One region of the Alkalibacterium indicireducens genome, then DNA from elsewhere that is predicted to be linked to it. Evidence: predicted binding sites of a transcription regulator. Region 1 holds the regulator's gene; each other region holds the start of a gene.
The links. Region 1 encodes HrcA, which represses chaperone genes, less so after heat shock. Its sites were predicted from a motif close to TTAGCACTCNNNNNNNNNGAGTGCTAA; they were not measured.
Positions count from the first base shown of each region.

Region 2: ABFX15_RS01330 (Hsp20/alpha crystallin family protein) is a predicted target of HrcA. The motif match lies at 1,290-1,316, and genes of this name have one in related genera.
Region 3: groES (co-chaperone GroES) is a predicted target of HrcA. The motif match lies at 1,389-1,415, and genes of this name have one in related genera.

Region 1 is NZ_BAAADA010000042.1:40,248-45,850, reverse strand. Features, by position in the region: gene rbfA (30S ribosome-binding factor RbfA) at 1-170, shown strand, start outside; gene truB (tRNA pseudouridine(55) synthase TruB) at 288-1,202, shown strand; gene ABFX15_RS02945 (bifunctional riboflavin kinase/FAD synthetase) at 1,215-2,171, shown strand; gene hrcA (heat-inducible transcriptional repressor HrcA) at 2,326-3,354, shown strand; gene grpE (nucleotide exchange factor GrpE) at 3,376-3,948, shown strand; gene dnaK (molecular chaperone DnaK) at 3,982-5,603, shown strand, end outside.
Region 2 is NZ_BAAADA010000022.1:2,071-6,517, forward strand. Features, by position in the region: gene ABFX15_RS01325 (recombinase family protein) at 1-646, opposite strand, end outside; gene ABFX15_RS01330 (Hsp20/alpha crystallin family protein) at 808-1,254, opposite strand; gene ABFX15_RS01335 (DUF6671 family protein) at 1,386-1,583, opposite strand; gene ABFX15_RS01340 (P-II family nitrogen regulator) at 1,642-1,947, opposite strand; gene ABFX15_RS01345 (sodium-dependent bicarbonate transport family permease) at 1,964-2,953, opposite strand; gene ABFX15_RS01350 (Na-translocating system protein MpsC family protein) at 3,433-3,813, opposite strand; gene tnpA (IS66 family insertion sequence element accessory protein TnpA) at 4,176-4,447, shown strand, end outside.
Region 3 is NZ_BAAADA010000088.1:24,638-30,240, forward strand. Features, by position in the region: gene groL (chaperonin GroEL) at 1-989, opposite strand, end outside; gene groES (co-chaperone GroES) at 1,042-1,326, opposite strand; gene ABFX15_RS05615 (CPBP family intramembrane glutamic endopeptidase) at 1,560-2,222, shown strand; gene ABFX15_RS05620 (DUF4305 domain-containing protein) at 2,251-2,460, shown strand; gene ABFX15_RS05625 (redox-sensing transcriptional repressor Rex) at 2,515-3,210, opposite strand; gene ABFX15_RS05630 (ABC-F family ATP-binding cassette domain-containing protein) at 3,576-5,537, shown strand; gene ABFX15_RS05635 (Lrp/AsnC family transcriptional regulator) at 5,592-5,603, shown strand, end outside.

The DNA.
Region 1 (5,603 bases):
GCACTCAGCAAGGTCTTGATAAAGCAACTGGACTGGTTCGTAAGGAACTGGGCAGCCGTCTGACTCTGTATAAGACACCTGAACTGAAATTTTTAAGAGATGAATCGATTGCTTATGGAAACAAGATCGACTCACTTCTCAACCAAATAAAAAAAGAACATGAGGAATAAGTTTCTCTAACCAAATAAGCGATCAACTGAGCAGTAAAGAAGAGAATCTTTGTTTTTAAACATCGATTCTCTTTTCTTTTGCCAGTACATATATAAGCGGGTCAGAAGGAGGATATTATGGAAGGGATATTGCCTATATGGAAAGAAGCAGGAATGACCAGTCATGACGTGGTATTTAAACTGAGAAAGATTTTAAAGACAAAAAAGGTGGGTCATTCCGGAACCTTGGATCCAGATGTAGATGGCGTGCTTCCAGTAGCAATTGGAAAAGCCACTAAGATTATCGAGTATATGATGGACTCTGACAAGATCTATACAGGAGAAATTACATTGGGCTATTCAACTACAACTGAAGACCGCTCTGGAGACATCGTCGACCGTAGACCTGTTTCAGAAGCACTTTCTCTCGAATCAATTGATGCGGCGCTTGCTGCACTGACCGGGAAGATTGAGCAGACGCCACCAATGTATTCCGCAGTCAAAGTCAACGGCAAAAGACTTTACGAGTATGCCAGGAAAGGGATCGAAGTCGAACGCCCAACACGAACTATTGAGGTTCACGATTTTCAGAGAACGTCAGAGCCATTGTTTGATGAAAAGGAACAGACTTTAAGTTTCACTTTCGAAGTCCGTTGCGGAAAAGGGACGTATGTGCGTACATTGGCCGTAGACTTAGGCCAAGCACTGGGTTATCCCTCGCACATGTCTCAACTTACACGGATCTCCAGCGGCGGCTATTCCAGCGAGCAGGCCTTTACTTTAACTGAGGTAAGACAGCTTATGGAAGACAATAAAATTGACGAGGCACTGTTTCCACTGGAGAGTGCGCTAACCGAAATTAAGACATACGACCTGACTGAAGTAGAATATGATAAGGTCAAAAATGGTGCACTGCTGGATAAAGCAGACTATGCACCGGATGAATCCGACCGGCTTGTTTTTATGAAAGAGAACAGAGCGGTCGCTATTTATGGCTCGCATCCAAGTAAAAGTCAGTTTATCAAACCGATAAAAGTCTTACGAAATGAATAGTAGGTGGAACTCATGGAAATTATAAAGATTCATCATCCATATGATAAAAAAGATATATATTCCGGCGATATCGTTCTCATCCTGGGTTTTTTTGACGGGGTACACCGCGGACATCAGGCGGTCATAAAAAAAGGCGTACAGATTGCCGCTCAAAAAGGGATGAAATCGGCGGTCATGACATTCAACAGACATCCGGCTTTCGTTTACCGAAGCTTCGATCCGGACAAGCATAATTATCTGACTCCGTTGGATCGAAAAGAAAAGATCATGGAAAATTTAGGAGTAGATATCCTTTATGAGGTCGATTTCACATCCAGCTTCGGCCGTCTCTCACCGCAGGAGTTTGTAGATGACTATATAGTGAAATGGCATGCTAAAATCGTCGTTGCCGGGTTTGATTATACCTACGGAAAAACCCACTTAGCCAATATGGATACCTTGCATGAGTATGCAGATGGGCGCTTTGATATTATTAAGGTGGAGAAAATGCAGGACGAACGAGATAAGATCAGCTCCACCCGTATCAGACGTTATATCGGTGAAGGTCAGATCGAACGGGCGAACAAACTACTGGGATACATCTATGAAACCAGCGGCTTCGTGATTCACGGGGATGCAAGGGGAAGAGAACTGGACTATCCTACGGCCAATATCTATCCACACCCGTACGTCATGGTACCTAAACGTGGCGTCTATGCTGTCAGGATGCGAGTCAATGGAAAATGGCATGATGGTATGGCCTCAATAGGCTACAACCCGACATTCGGTCATCGGCCGAACTATTCGATCGAAGTCCATCTCTTTGATTACAGCGAAGAGATATATGGCGAAGATGTTTCAGTCAAATGGGTCTCATATCTGAGAGACGAGATCAAGTTCGACTCTGTCGATGCTTTAATCGAAAGACTGGATCAGGATGAGATAGAAGCGAGAGAGAGTTTGGCAAAGGTCAAAATAAATCAGATTTAATTGTTGACAGACAAGAGTCTATTTGATAAATTATAGATGTATTAGCACTCGGTTTGTTCGAGTGCTAATTTAATGAATGAATTGAAGCGGTGTGAGTGTTCAGCTAGTAAACCATTACGTTTGAAGTCTGTCTTCGTGCCAAGGAGTGATGCACATGTTGACAAAGAGGCAAATAAATATACTTGATGCTCTCATCAGACTCTATACGTCTACAGGGCATCCAATCGGGTCGAAAACAATCATGACTGAAACGGCTATCGATGCCAGTTCCGCAACAATCAGAAATGAACTGAGCTTTCTTGAAAAACTTGGATTCATCCAGAAAACTCATTCGTCTTCAGGACGTGTTCCGTCGATGAAGGGGTACCGGTATTACATCGATCATCTCGTGAAACCTCAGGAAGTAGCTGAGGACAAGCTGCAGATCATTAATGAAGTCCTTGGTAATCATGTCAAGCAGATGGATGATATCATGAATCAGTCAGCCAAGCTGCTGTCCGACTTGACCAGTTATACTGCGATCGTTCTTGGGCCGAAAGCCGAGTCCAGTCGCCTGACCGGATTCAGACTGGTTGCCTTGAATGATAATCTGATTATGGCAATTGTTCAAACAGATGGCGGACTGATAGAGAATAAAGTCTTCAGACTGCCGAAACCGATCGATGAGTCTGATATGGTCAAAGTGGCCAATATATTCAATCAGCATCTGGTCGGCCTGCCTTTAATGGAGGTCGCTAGAAAACTGGAACAGGACATTCCGTTCTTAATCAGAAAGTATGCGTCCAATGCGATGGATATGTATCTGTCGCTTGAATCGGCGTTCAATGCTTCTGCTGAAGACCGTTATCATATTTCCGGCAAGATGAATCTGCTGGATTTCACTGAAGACATGGACAAACAGCAGCTGAAGTCCTTATATTCTTTACTGGACAATAAAGGAAACCTCAATGTGCTGATCGATCCAATTCATGAAGATTTCGTCGTGAAGATAGGTGACGAATTCGACAACGAACTGTTTACAAACTTCAGTCTGGTGACCGCAGCATATCAGGTCAGCGGCCATGGCCGAGGGATCCTTGCCGTGTTAGGTCCGACCAGCATGTCCTACGATGAAACATTCGGCGTGCTGGATGTATTCAGAAAACAGCTGACATACACACTACTAAATTACTACCTGGAATAATAAGGAAAAGAGGAATGTCACGTGGATGAAAAAGATGAAAAAGAGTTGAATGAAGACGTATTGTCAAAACAGGAAGAAACAGCTGACGAAGACATTCAGCTTGAAAACGATGAGAAGTCCACAGAAGAAGAGAGCAGCGGGTCTTCTGAACTGGAAGAAAAGCAGAAAGAACTGGACGACCTGACAGACAGATATTATCGTCTTCAGGCAGAACTGGCAAACATCCGTAGACGTAATCAGCGGGACCGCGAAGAACTTCTTCGCTACAGCTCACAGTCTCTGGCGAAAGAACTACTTCCTGCACTGGACAATATCGAACGTGCTTTAAGTATCGAAGTCGATACTGAAGCAGGAGAAAACCTGAAAAAAGGTATTGAGATGGTCTACAATAGCCTGCAGCAGGCCTTAGAAAAAGAAGGGATTGAAGTAATCGATCCTGTTGGAGAACCGTTTGATCCCAACTATCACGAAGCGTATACGCAAGTACCTGCGAATGAAGATCAGGACAGCAATGAAGTGGCTCAAGTTTTTGAAAAAGGCTATAAACTGCACGATCGTGTGTTACGAGCAGCCAAAGTATCAGTTACATTATAAAAAATTCTATAGAAAGCAAAGGGTGATTTGAAAATGGGTAAAGTAATCGGAATCGACTTAGGAACAACGAACTCAGCAGTCGCAGTTCTTGAAGGCGGCGAAGCTAAAATTATTCCTAATAAAGAAGGAAACCGTACAACACCATCTGTTGTAGCATTTAAAAATGGAGAAATACAAGTAGGGGAAGTGGCTAAGCGTCAGGCTATCACAAACCCGAACACTGTCATCTCTATCAAACGTCACATGGGTGAAGATTTTAAAGTTGAAGCTGAAGGCAAGACGTATACTCCTCAGCAGGTGTCAGCATTCATTCTTCAGCACTTGAAAGATTATGCAGAAGATTACCTTGGTGAAGAAGTCACAAACGCAGTCATCACTGTACCTGCATATTTCAATGACTCACAGCGTCAGGCTACAAAAGATGCTGGTAAAATAGCAGGTTTAGAGGTTGACCGTATCGTAAACGAACCGACCGCTGCTTCACTAGCTTACGGTCTGGATAAAGTAGACAAAGATGAAAAAATTCTGGTATTTGACTTAGGTGGCGGAACATTCGACGTATCTATTCTTGAACTGGGAGACGGCGTATTCGAAGTTTTGGCAACCGCCGGAGATAACCACCTAGGTGGAGATGACTTTGATGAAAAAATCATCGACTACCTAGTTGCTGAATTCAAGAAAGAAAACGGCGTTGACTTAAGTAAAGATAAAATGGCTCTTCAGCGTCTGAAAGATGCAGCTGAAAAAGCTAAAAAAGACTTGTCTGGTGTATCTTCTACACAAATCAGCTTGCCGTTCATCAGTGCAGGAGAATCAGGTCCATTTCACCTTGAAATGACTCTGACACGTGCCAAGTTCGACGAAATCACTGATGACCTGGTTACACGTACGAAGAATCCTGTCCGTCAGGCACTTAAAGATGCAGGACTATCCAAATCTGACATAGACGAAGTCATCCTTGTTGGAGGATCAACACGTATTCCAGCTGTTATTGAAGCTGTTAAAGCTGAAACAGGAAAAGAGCCTAACCGTTCTGTAAACCCTGATGAAGTTGTTGCTATGGGGGCAGCTGTCCAAGGTGGAGTTATTTCAGGAGAAGTAAAAGACATCGTTCTACTTGACGTAACCCCTCTATCATTAGGAATCGAAACAATGGGCGGAGTATTTACTAAACTGATTGAGAGAAATACTACGATCCCAACAAGTAAATCTCAAGTATTCTCTACTGCTGCAGACAATCAGCCTGCGGTTGATGTGCACGTTCTTCAAGGTGAGCGTCCAATGGCTAAAGACAACAAGACACTTGGTCGCTTCCAGTTGACGGATATTCCACCAGCACCACGTGGTGTGCCTCAAATTGAAGTGACATTCGATATCGATAAAAACGGTATTGTAAATGTTTCTGCTAAGGATCTCGGTACAGGTAAAGAACAGAAGATTACGATCAAGTCTTCATCTGGTCTTTCTGAAGAAGAAATTGAGCGTATGGTGAAAGAAGCAGAAGAAAATGCAGAAGCAGACAAAAAACGCAAGGAAGAAGTAGAACTGCGTAATGAAGCTGACCAGCTTGTCTTCCAGATCGACAAGACATTGAAAGAACTTGAAGGTAAAGTTGATGAAGCGGACATCAAGAAAGCTGAGGAAGCTCGTGACGA
Region 2 (4,447 bases), on a different contig from region 1:
TTTGAAATAATTGCTGGATGGTTATTTTCTGAAACATAATGTCTTGGTGTTCTCCCGCATTAAGTAGCCTAACAACACCGATATATTTCTCATTGCTTAGCATAACATCAATTGTTCTTTTGCACCAATTTTCTTTTCCGGTTGGGGTTTTTATTCCTAGTTTTTCTAACTCTCGCTTTATACCAATAATACTAAACCCGCGCAAATACAGTTCAAAAATTATTCGGACATTTTTAGCTACATCTTCCTTAATGATCAGTACTCCATCTGTATCATTTTCATAATCGTAACATTTTCGGTTATATAATTTTGATGTGCCTTGTGCCGCAAGACGTCTATAATCCCATTTAATATTTTCACTACGAGATTCGTTTTCGGCTTGTGCAATCGATTCGATAATTGAAATCATCAAGGCACTATCTGTATCAGCTCTATCGAGTCCTTCTAGTTCAAATATGACACGAACTCCAAGCACTCTTAGCTTATTCAACCCTTCAAGCACTTCAACGCTATCTCGGCCAAACCTGCTAATGTTTTTTGTTATCACAATTTCTATATTTTTTGCTTCACAATCTTTAATTAGACGATGAAATGTTTTGCGGTTAGACTTCGCTTTCCCTGAGGCAATATCTATGTATGTATCAATAAGTAACCACTTACATCTTTAATACCATTGATTTCCACCTATATTTTATTCTATATTAATTCAGATGTTTATACCAATGAACTTACGCTACTGTTTCTCAATTAAAAAGCATTAGCACACCGGCATGTTGTTGTGCCAGTGTGCTAATGTACTGTCTTTCATTACTCGATCATGATGCGTTTAGAGGTGTCGACCTGTTCCTTTTTAGGTACCTTAATTGTCAACACACCTTCTTCTAGTTTTGCCTGAACACTTTCTTCATTGGCATCTGCAAGGAATATGCTTCGTGACATCTGAGCATATTTTCTTTCACGATGAATATATTTTTTGTTTTTATCTTCAGAAACTTCTTCTTTTTTCACTGAAATGTTAAGTCTTCCTTCGTTAAGCGTAATCTCTACATCTTCTTTCTTTACTCCTGGAAGTTCTGCTTCAATTGTGTACTCTGTATCATTATCCTGAATGTCAATCTTAAATGTATCTGCCGCTAAACTTCTTTGCAATGGCCAGCTACCTGTAAAAAAGTCATCAATCATGTTGGAAAAATCTTCAAAACCAGTATTCATTACATCATTTCGTTTTCTGTTGAATGGAATTAATCCTGCCATAATAACCACTCCTTTACTTGTTTTTATTCTCATCATTAGCACTCTCTGTCGTTGAGTGCTAACTCTAATTTAGATATACACCACTTTTCAAAATCTGTCAATAGTTTTTTTGTTTTTTTACTTATTTTTTTTTATGCTGTAGTTGCCATACCACTGATTTCTAGATCATTCTCTTTATCAACTAATAGTACTATTTCCCGATTAAATGGAACGAAAGGCATAAAAGGATGGAGACCAAAGGAACCTTCACTGGCAAAGGCTAAGGTTTTACCACATAAATCCATAGCTCCAATTGCCTTATGTCTTGCAGCTTCAAATTGATTTCCCATACGCTCTATATCTCCGGTAGTTGAACTTCTCTCATACATATAATGGCTTTCTTACCCATTACTTAATTACTCGAATATCTTCTATATAGACTATCCCCGCATATTTTGAAGACAAATATTTATTGTATATCTTTTCAGCTACAGCTATAGCCTCTTCTTCATTCTCTATTATAATTTCTATTCTTATATTTTCACCAAATCTACTAAGTCCTCCAGATATTGATCTCATACCTCTTTCACCTTGTCCAGAAACATTCTGATAAATGGTATAAGCTTTAATACCTAAAGACTCTAAATATTCTATTATACGAGAACAGATTATTCTTTCAGTTATTATAATAATTTTCTCAGCACTTTTCAACATGTTGGTACACCTCCATCTATAAATTTGAAATTATATTTGCTATTTGATAGTAAAGGGGGATTCCTATTAAAATATTAAAGGGAAAAATAATCCCTAGACTCATTCCAATAGCCAAAGAGGGGTTGGCATCCGGAAAGGTACTTCTCATTACTGCCGGTGCAGATATAAAGGATGCTCCACCAGCCAATGCTGCAAACACAGTTGCTCCTCCTGGACTTAAGCCAATAAAAGTAGCTAATATTATTGCCATAAAAGCCTGTAATGGCGGGAGAATAATTGCTAACACCAATGTAACTGGCTTAACACTTTTTAGTTCAAAGATTCTTGAACCGGAAAGTATTCCTATATCAAGCATAAAAATTGTGAAAATTCCCTCAAAAATATTATCATAGAAAGGCATGAGACTTTTCGTTCCTTCAACACCTGATATTAATCCAATTAGAAAGCCACCAAAAATTAATAATGTTGATTTAGCTGTTAAAGATGTACGCAATATATCTCTTATATTATATTCACCTTTTTCTACTTCAACAGATCTTTTCTTTAAACCAACACGACCTAGAACAATACCGGTAAGTAAAGCTGCTGTATCCATAAAAGGGTACAAGGCAGGCACAAATTCCTCATAGCTAGCTCCCATTTGCTCTAAAAAAACCAAAACTGTTATAATGGTTACACTATTACATGCTCCATAATGTCCTGCTATGGATCCTGCATTTTCTGGATCAAATCCTATTTTTGACATTATATAGTATACTACAGTTGTAATTAAAATACCCATAATTATTGCGGATAAAGCAGGTATTACTACTCCTAGTATCCCTGTTTTACTCACTGCTACTCCACTCTGTAATCCTATGGATATTAAAATATATAATGTTATTGCTGATCCAATTGAATCAGGTATTTCAAGATCAGATTTAACTGATACCGCTATAACTCCTAATATAAAAAATAATATTGCTGGAGATAACATGTTGCTAAATGCAAATTCTAAAGAAATCATCTTACTTAACACCTCACCATTATTTTTAAAACTTATTTTTTCATTAATAAATTATAATTAATTACATGCGCAAAAATAAGGTCAACATCATATTACTAATTTTGAGGTAGTAGCCATGGATGCTGACCCACATTTGACTGGTGTATTCCACCTTTCATTTGTCTATCAACTTACCTTTATGTTCATAATTTTCATTACAATATAATTGTAAATTATAGGGACAGTAGTACACCTCCTTTCATTATATTAAGTGCTTATACCCTGGCTTTTGTAAAAGTATTTGAGATATTGTGTCATACTCTTAGTGGTGTTTGTTGTATAGAGTACCTAAGCAAAAAACCGACTTTTTCTAGCAAGGTACAGTATCCACATTTATAGTGGTATAACTGCCTTACGCTAGAAAAAAGTCGGTTTATCCTCAACTTACCCACTATTTCATCCAAAATGGGCCTTTGTAGATCTCCCTACTATTATTTTTTCTAAGACATTAGTTTTTTCTCTAAATCGCCAGATAATTTAAAGATCATAACCCGTTCACCGGTTTTTGTACTGATGTCCGTATGAAATGTTATTACTTCTTCCCCTGTTTTTTCTTTTATTATTTCACCTAACATATCTCGACCTGCTTCTACTAGATCTGCTCGAACTTTCTTAATAGATAATATTCCTTCTGATGTTTGGCAAACCTTATATTCTGCAGGTGTTAATATTCCTCTTAGAACAACAATGACCATATCCCTTAAAATGTCAGTTTTCACTGTTACGGATCCTCGTCCTAGAAAATCCTTCTCCCACAGTGTTAATGCCTTGCTTATTTCTGCTTCTAATTGACCTTTTGTTATGGTTGTTCCTCCTATCAAGGGTATTTCCTATCACCATATATTAAGGGTGACATACCGATTTGTTTCAATCTAAGCAACAAAACCCTAACCGTATTTTCATACAGACAATTAATTATTATCTTAATGCTAATACATTTGATAATTGTACTTATATTGAGCAACCTATTCTAACTTAAAAAAATTTAATTTAGCATAACATATATCTAATTCGTTGTAAATACATATAAAGTCATTGTTTGTTGTAAGCGCTCAATAAAAGTACGGATTCAAACACACTGTCTGCCATGAGATAATCTTTAGTATAGTAGTAAGTTTTAGCACCAGCTAAGCAATCCTTAGCCGGTACTAAAACTAAGTCTAAACTGGGAGGCTAAGCAAATATGGCAACTGTAAGACAGGCAAAACATGACCTATTGAAAACAAAGTTGCAGGAAATTATCGCTGCCCAAAGACAAAGTGGACAATCAATCAGAAACTGGTGTGAGGAAAACCAAATCTCAGCCCCTTCTTTTTTCTACTGGAATAAAATAATCCGTGAGGATTCATTGATCCAGGCAGGAGTGATGGCAGTTACAGAATCAAAGCGATTTGCAGAAATCACTATGCCGAATCCGCTCTCTGAAAGAGTTTCTGATTCATCATTACAGGTTTG
Region 3 (5,603 bases), on a different contig from region 1:
ACAGTTGTGTGGTCTTTAGTTACAACAACTTTTCCTGCAGTACCCAGCTGATCGATCGTCACATCTTTAAGGTCCAGCCCAAGATCACTTGTGATGACTGTTCCGTTTGTCAAAATAGCGATGTCTTCCAGCATACCTTTACGACGGTCACCGAATCCCGGCGCTTTAACAGCTACAACGTTAAGCGTTCCGCGAATCTTGTTCAATACAAGTGTAGGCAGTGCTTCTCCTTCGATATCGTCTGCAATGATCAGAAGTGGACGATTCTGCTGCATGATATTTTCAAGAACAGGAAGGATTTCCTGTACTGAAGAAATCTTCTTGTCTGTAATCAGAATGTAAGGATTATCCAAGTTTGCTTCCATTTTCTCGTTATCCGTTACCATGTACTGAGACAGGTAGCCGCGATCGAACTGCATTCCTTCAACAACATCCAGTTCAGTTTCAATTCCTTGAGATTCCTCTATTGTGATAACGCCGTCGCTTCCCACACGTTCCATCGCATCTGCAAGCAGCTTACCGATCTCTTCGTCGCCAGATGAGATTGCAGCAATTTGCGCGATAGACTCTTTGTCTTCTACTTTAGTAGAGATGTCATGTAGAGCTTCGACTGCTTTTTTAGTTGCCAGTTCGATTCCGCGACGGATGCCTACAGGGTTAGCGCCTGCAGTCACGTTTTTCATTCCTTCATTGACGATTGCCTGGGTTAGAACAGTCGCAGTAGTTGTTCCGTCACCTGCGATATCGTTTGTTTTGCTTGCTACTTCAGCAACAAGCTGAGCACCCATATTTTCGAATTTGTCATCCAGTTCAATTTCCTTTGCGATGGTCACCCCATCATTAGTGATTTGAGGTGCGCCGAAAGATTTGTCCAAGATAACATTTCTACCTTTTGGTCCCAATGTCACTTTAACTGTATCCGCTAGTTTATCTACGCCACGCAGCATTGCTGCACGTGCATTTTCAGAAAATTTGATTTCTTTAGCCATGGTAATAATCGCTCCTTCAATATTATTTTTTTTAATGAATCAGTGGTTCAAATTAGTCAACGATTGCAATAATGTCTGTATCTTTAACTACTAGATAATCGGTTCCTTCATACTTGATTTCAGAACCGGCATACTTTTCAAAGATAACCTGATCGCCGACAGAAACTGATACGTCAGCTCGGCTTCCGTTATCAAGAAGTTTTCCGTCTCCAACAGCTACAACCACTGCTGACTGCGGCTTCTCTTTTGCTGAATCAGGTAAAACTAATCCGCTTGCAGTTTTCTCTTCTTCTTTCTTCACTTCAAGAAGTACACGATTTCCTAAAGGTTTTAACATGATGCAATCCCTCCAAAATAGTAGTTTTAATTTTTCACTAAAGATATAGTGAGATGTGAGTGTTAGCACTCTCGACCTCCGAGTGCTAACTACATTACCTAGTATATTCAAAACTGTGATTTCTTGCAAGTCCTAACTTTAATTTTTTTTGAAAAATTTACCCGGTGGAAAACGGCTGGTTTTTGTGTTAAATTACTATATATTGTGGGAATACCAATTAAAGGATGAACAACATGTCAGTTAATGATATTAATAAAAAAGCGGCTATTAACATGATCAGCCTGTTTCTTGCCGTACAGCTTGTTTCTGCTGTGATCCCTCTTTTCTTACCAGAAGATACAGGGATTGTCGGATTTCTCCTTCCATCCATGGTCCTGTTTTCATTAGGTGCCATCGGTATGATCGTGATCGAAAGAAGACAGCAGATGAAGTTTGAGTTTGAAGAACGATTCAGTAATAATACCGCCAGTATTCTTCTATGGGGACTGATAGGGATGTTTATTGCAATAGTCGTGCAGACTTTCGCAAGCATTATAGAAGTAAACTTTCTAGGCTCTTCTATGGAGTCAGAAAACACTCAGTTTATAATGGAAGTCGTCAGAAATTATCCGTTGTTTCTTCTCCTAGTTGGAATAGCAGGGCCAGTAATGGAAGAATTTGTTTTCAGAAAGGCAATGTTTGGTCTTCTGATTGATCGGATTGGCGGCATCGGAGCTGCAGTCATCAGTTCACTGCTCTTTGCATTCATTCACTTTGACGGTCTGCTCCTAGTGTACTCATCAATGGGACTGGTTTTTGCCTGGCTTTACTTCAAGACTAAAAACATATGGACACCAATTCTGGCACATTGTCTAATGAATGTGGCAGCTGTGCTGATCAACTTGTACTTTTCTTAAAAAACAAGTAGTTTAGAAAGGATTTATAATGACAGAAAAACAAATCATGTTTCAGATTGCCTTTAAGTATATATTCTTCCTGCTGTTCATGTTCTTTACGATCGATTCAGTCGCCAGCAGTGGATGGGGATTCTTCTCCTTCTTGTTTGCTCTCTTCGCTACAAAAGACTTTGTTCAGGGTACGAGGATGGCTGCAGCATATCTACGTATTAAAAAAAGCAAAAATAACAGCAAATAAAAAAGATCTTCAAAGCTTACGGACCAGATCAAGGTCTGCTTTGAAGATCTTTTTTTAATCATTGTAAAATAGGTCATTTAAAGGATTGTCATCTTCTTCAGGTTCAGCATTCTGATCAAAGTCCTGATAGTAATTGATGAAGTATATCAGCGTTTGCAGTTCATTGGTCAGGTCAACGTTGTGTACTCTGACTTCTTTCGGTACAGTCACACGTATTGGGGTGAAGTTCATAATACCTCTGACTCCACCTTTTACCAGCTTATCCGCCATCTCCTGGGCTATTTCAGAAGGTACTGTTAAAATCGCTACATCGATCTGCTGCATTTCAAGCTGATCGACCATTTCATTGATGTCATAGATAGGCACGCCCTGGTGGATCGTTCCAATCAGGTCATCTTTTACATCAAATCCGGCACTGATACGGATATTGTTGTTTCTGCGAAAATTGTAGTTTAATAAGGCTTGTCCAAGGTTACCCACACCAATCAATGCAACATTGGTCAAGCGGTCCTGGTTCAGTGTTTTACTGAAAAAATTCATTAAAGCTTCTACATCGTACCCGTAGCCTCTTTTACCTAAAGCACCGAAATACGAGAAATCGCGTCTGATCGTTGCACTATCCACTTTAACTGCTTCACTTAATTTAGCTGATGACACACGTTCTTTACCTGCCTCGTGTAGGAAACGCAAGTAGCGGTAGTATAATGGCAGTCTGCGTGCAGTAGCTTTCGGGATTTTCTTATCAGCCATTGTCATTCTCCTCGTCTCAATTCATTTAATAAACAGCTTCTCTGGATCTTATCAAACTTTTCCAAAGGGATATCTTATCTTACCTTGTGTATTCACAAACTTACATGAGATACCATTTTATATTATACCACTAATCCCTGTAAAATAAAGCATATAGGGTTTAAATTTGTTAAAGATTTCAATAAAATTCATTATTAAATCGTTTATTATTGAACAAGTTTTGGAGATTGTAAAAAAAGGAACAAGCCTAAAATCGTCCTATTTCTGAACCTTGCAGTTTTTTCAATTAGACTAGTCTATTCCTCCTCCTGTATGCTAAACTGTTAGATATTGACAGATGACTAGGTTAGAAAATGAGGAATAATATGATACTTTTACACACGCAAAAAATAGCAAGACATTTCGGTTCTGAAACTCTTTTCGATAATGTAAGCATGGAAATAAAGGAAAATGCCCGAATTGGTCTGGTGGGCAGAAACGGTGCCGGTAAAACGACCCTTCTCAATATCCTTTCCGGAAGAGAAGAACCGGATGAAGGGTTTGTTCATAGGAAAAAAGACTGCACCATCGGCTACCTTGACCAGCACACCGGTCTGGAATCTGACCTGACTATCTGGGAAGAGATGGAAAAACTGACTGAACCCATCAAGCAGATCGAAAGAGAGATGCATGCTATCGAGCAGCAGTTGAGTGATGAATCTCTCGACAAACAGTCAGACACCTATACAGATCTCCTGTCCAGGTATGATTTCCTGCAGCAGTCATTCAGGGAACATAACGGGTATGGCATCGAAAGCGAGATCCGTTCAGTACTTCACGGCTTTAGATATTATCCGGAAGATTACGATACCCCTATATCGAATTTATCAGGGGGGCAGAAAACCCGACTGGCGCTGGCCAAACTCCTTCTTGAGAAAAAGGATCTGCTTATTTTAGATGAGCCGACCAACCATTTGGATATAGACACATTATCATGGCTGGAAAGTTACCTCCAGAATTATTCCAAGGCTCTTCTCATTGTTTCCCATGATCGGTATTTTCTGGATAAAGTCGTCAAAAATATATACGAAGTCAGCCGGGGCTCTGTAGAAAATTACCCGGGAAACTATTCAAATTATCTGAAACAGAAAGCTGAAAAAATCAAGCGTGAATGGAAAGTCTTCGAGAAGCAGCAGAAGAAAATGGCTAAACTGGAAGACTTTGTGAACCGCAACCTGGTCCGTGCCTCTACAACGAAAAGAGCCCAGGCCAGAAGGAAGCAGCTCGAAAAGATGGATCCACTGGACAAGCCTCAAGGTGATGAAAAAAGTGCGCATTTCCAGTTCATTCCCGAACGGACTTCTGGTCAGGTTGTGCTTCAGACGGCTGATCTGGCAATCGGATACGATTCGATTCCATTGTCCGAACATATCAATCTCGATATCCGCAAGGAAGATTCCATTGCAGTGGTAGGTCCTAACGGGGTAGGTAAAACTACTCTCCTGAAGACACTTTATAAACTGATTCCGTCGATCAGTGGAGAGATCAAGTATGGAACGAAAGTCGATATGGGGTATTACGATCAAGAACAGACGACTTTAAATGACAAGAAGTCTGTACTGGATGAGGTCTGGGATGACCATCCACTGCTGTCTGAGCAATCTGTGCGAACCTTGCTGGGCTCCTTTCTATTCAGTGGGGAAGACGTCGATAAATCCATTTTTTCTTTAAGCGGTGGCGAGAAAGCCAGAGTTGCTCTGGCAAAACTGGCTCTCGAAAAAAACAATACGCTCTTACTTGATGAGCCGACTAACCACTTGGACATTGATTCAAAGGAAGTACTTGAGAATGCTCTGATCGATTTTGAAGGCACATTGCTGTTCGTCTCTCATGACCGTTACTTCATCAACAGGCTGGCTACAAAAGTCATTGAGCTGTCAGAAGATGGGGCTACACTTTATCTGGGGGATTATGATTATTACCTACAGAAAAAGGCTGAACTTGAGGCAATTGAGTCCATCGATTCTTCAAGTGACCTTACTGACACGACTGGTTCTCACTCTTTAGATAGCACCTCCGATCAGACCGCCAAACTGTCATTTGAAGCACAGAAAGAGCGTCAGAAAAAGGAGCGGAAACTCACTAGAGAAATTGAGCGAATCGAAAAGGAGCTCGAAGATTTGGAGGCTGCACTGCTGAATATTCAGCACGAACTCAGTCAGCCTGAAACTTTTTCTGACAGTTCCAAAACAGAACGGTTATCTAAGGAAAATGATACCCTTTTCAGTAAGCAGGAAAATCTGCTGATTGAATGGGAAACACTGCATGATACATTGGAAAACTTGTAAAACAAATAAAAAGACACCTTAACTAGTCTCAGCTGCAGAAAAGAGGATACGAATATGGATCAAATG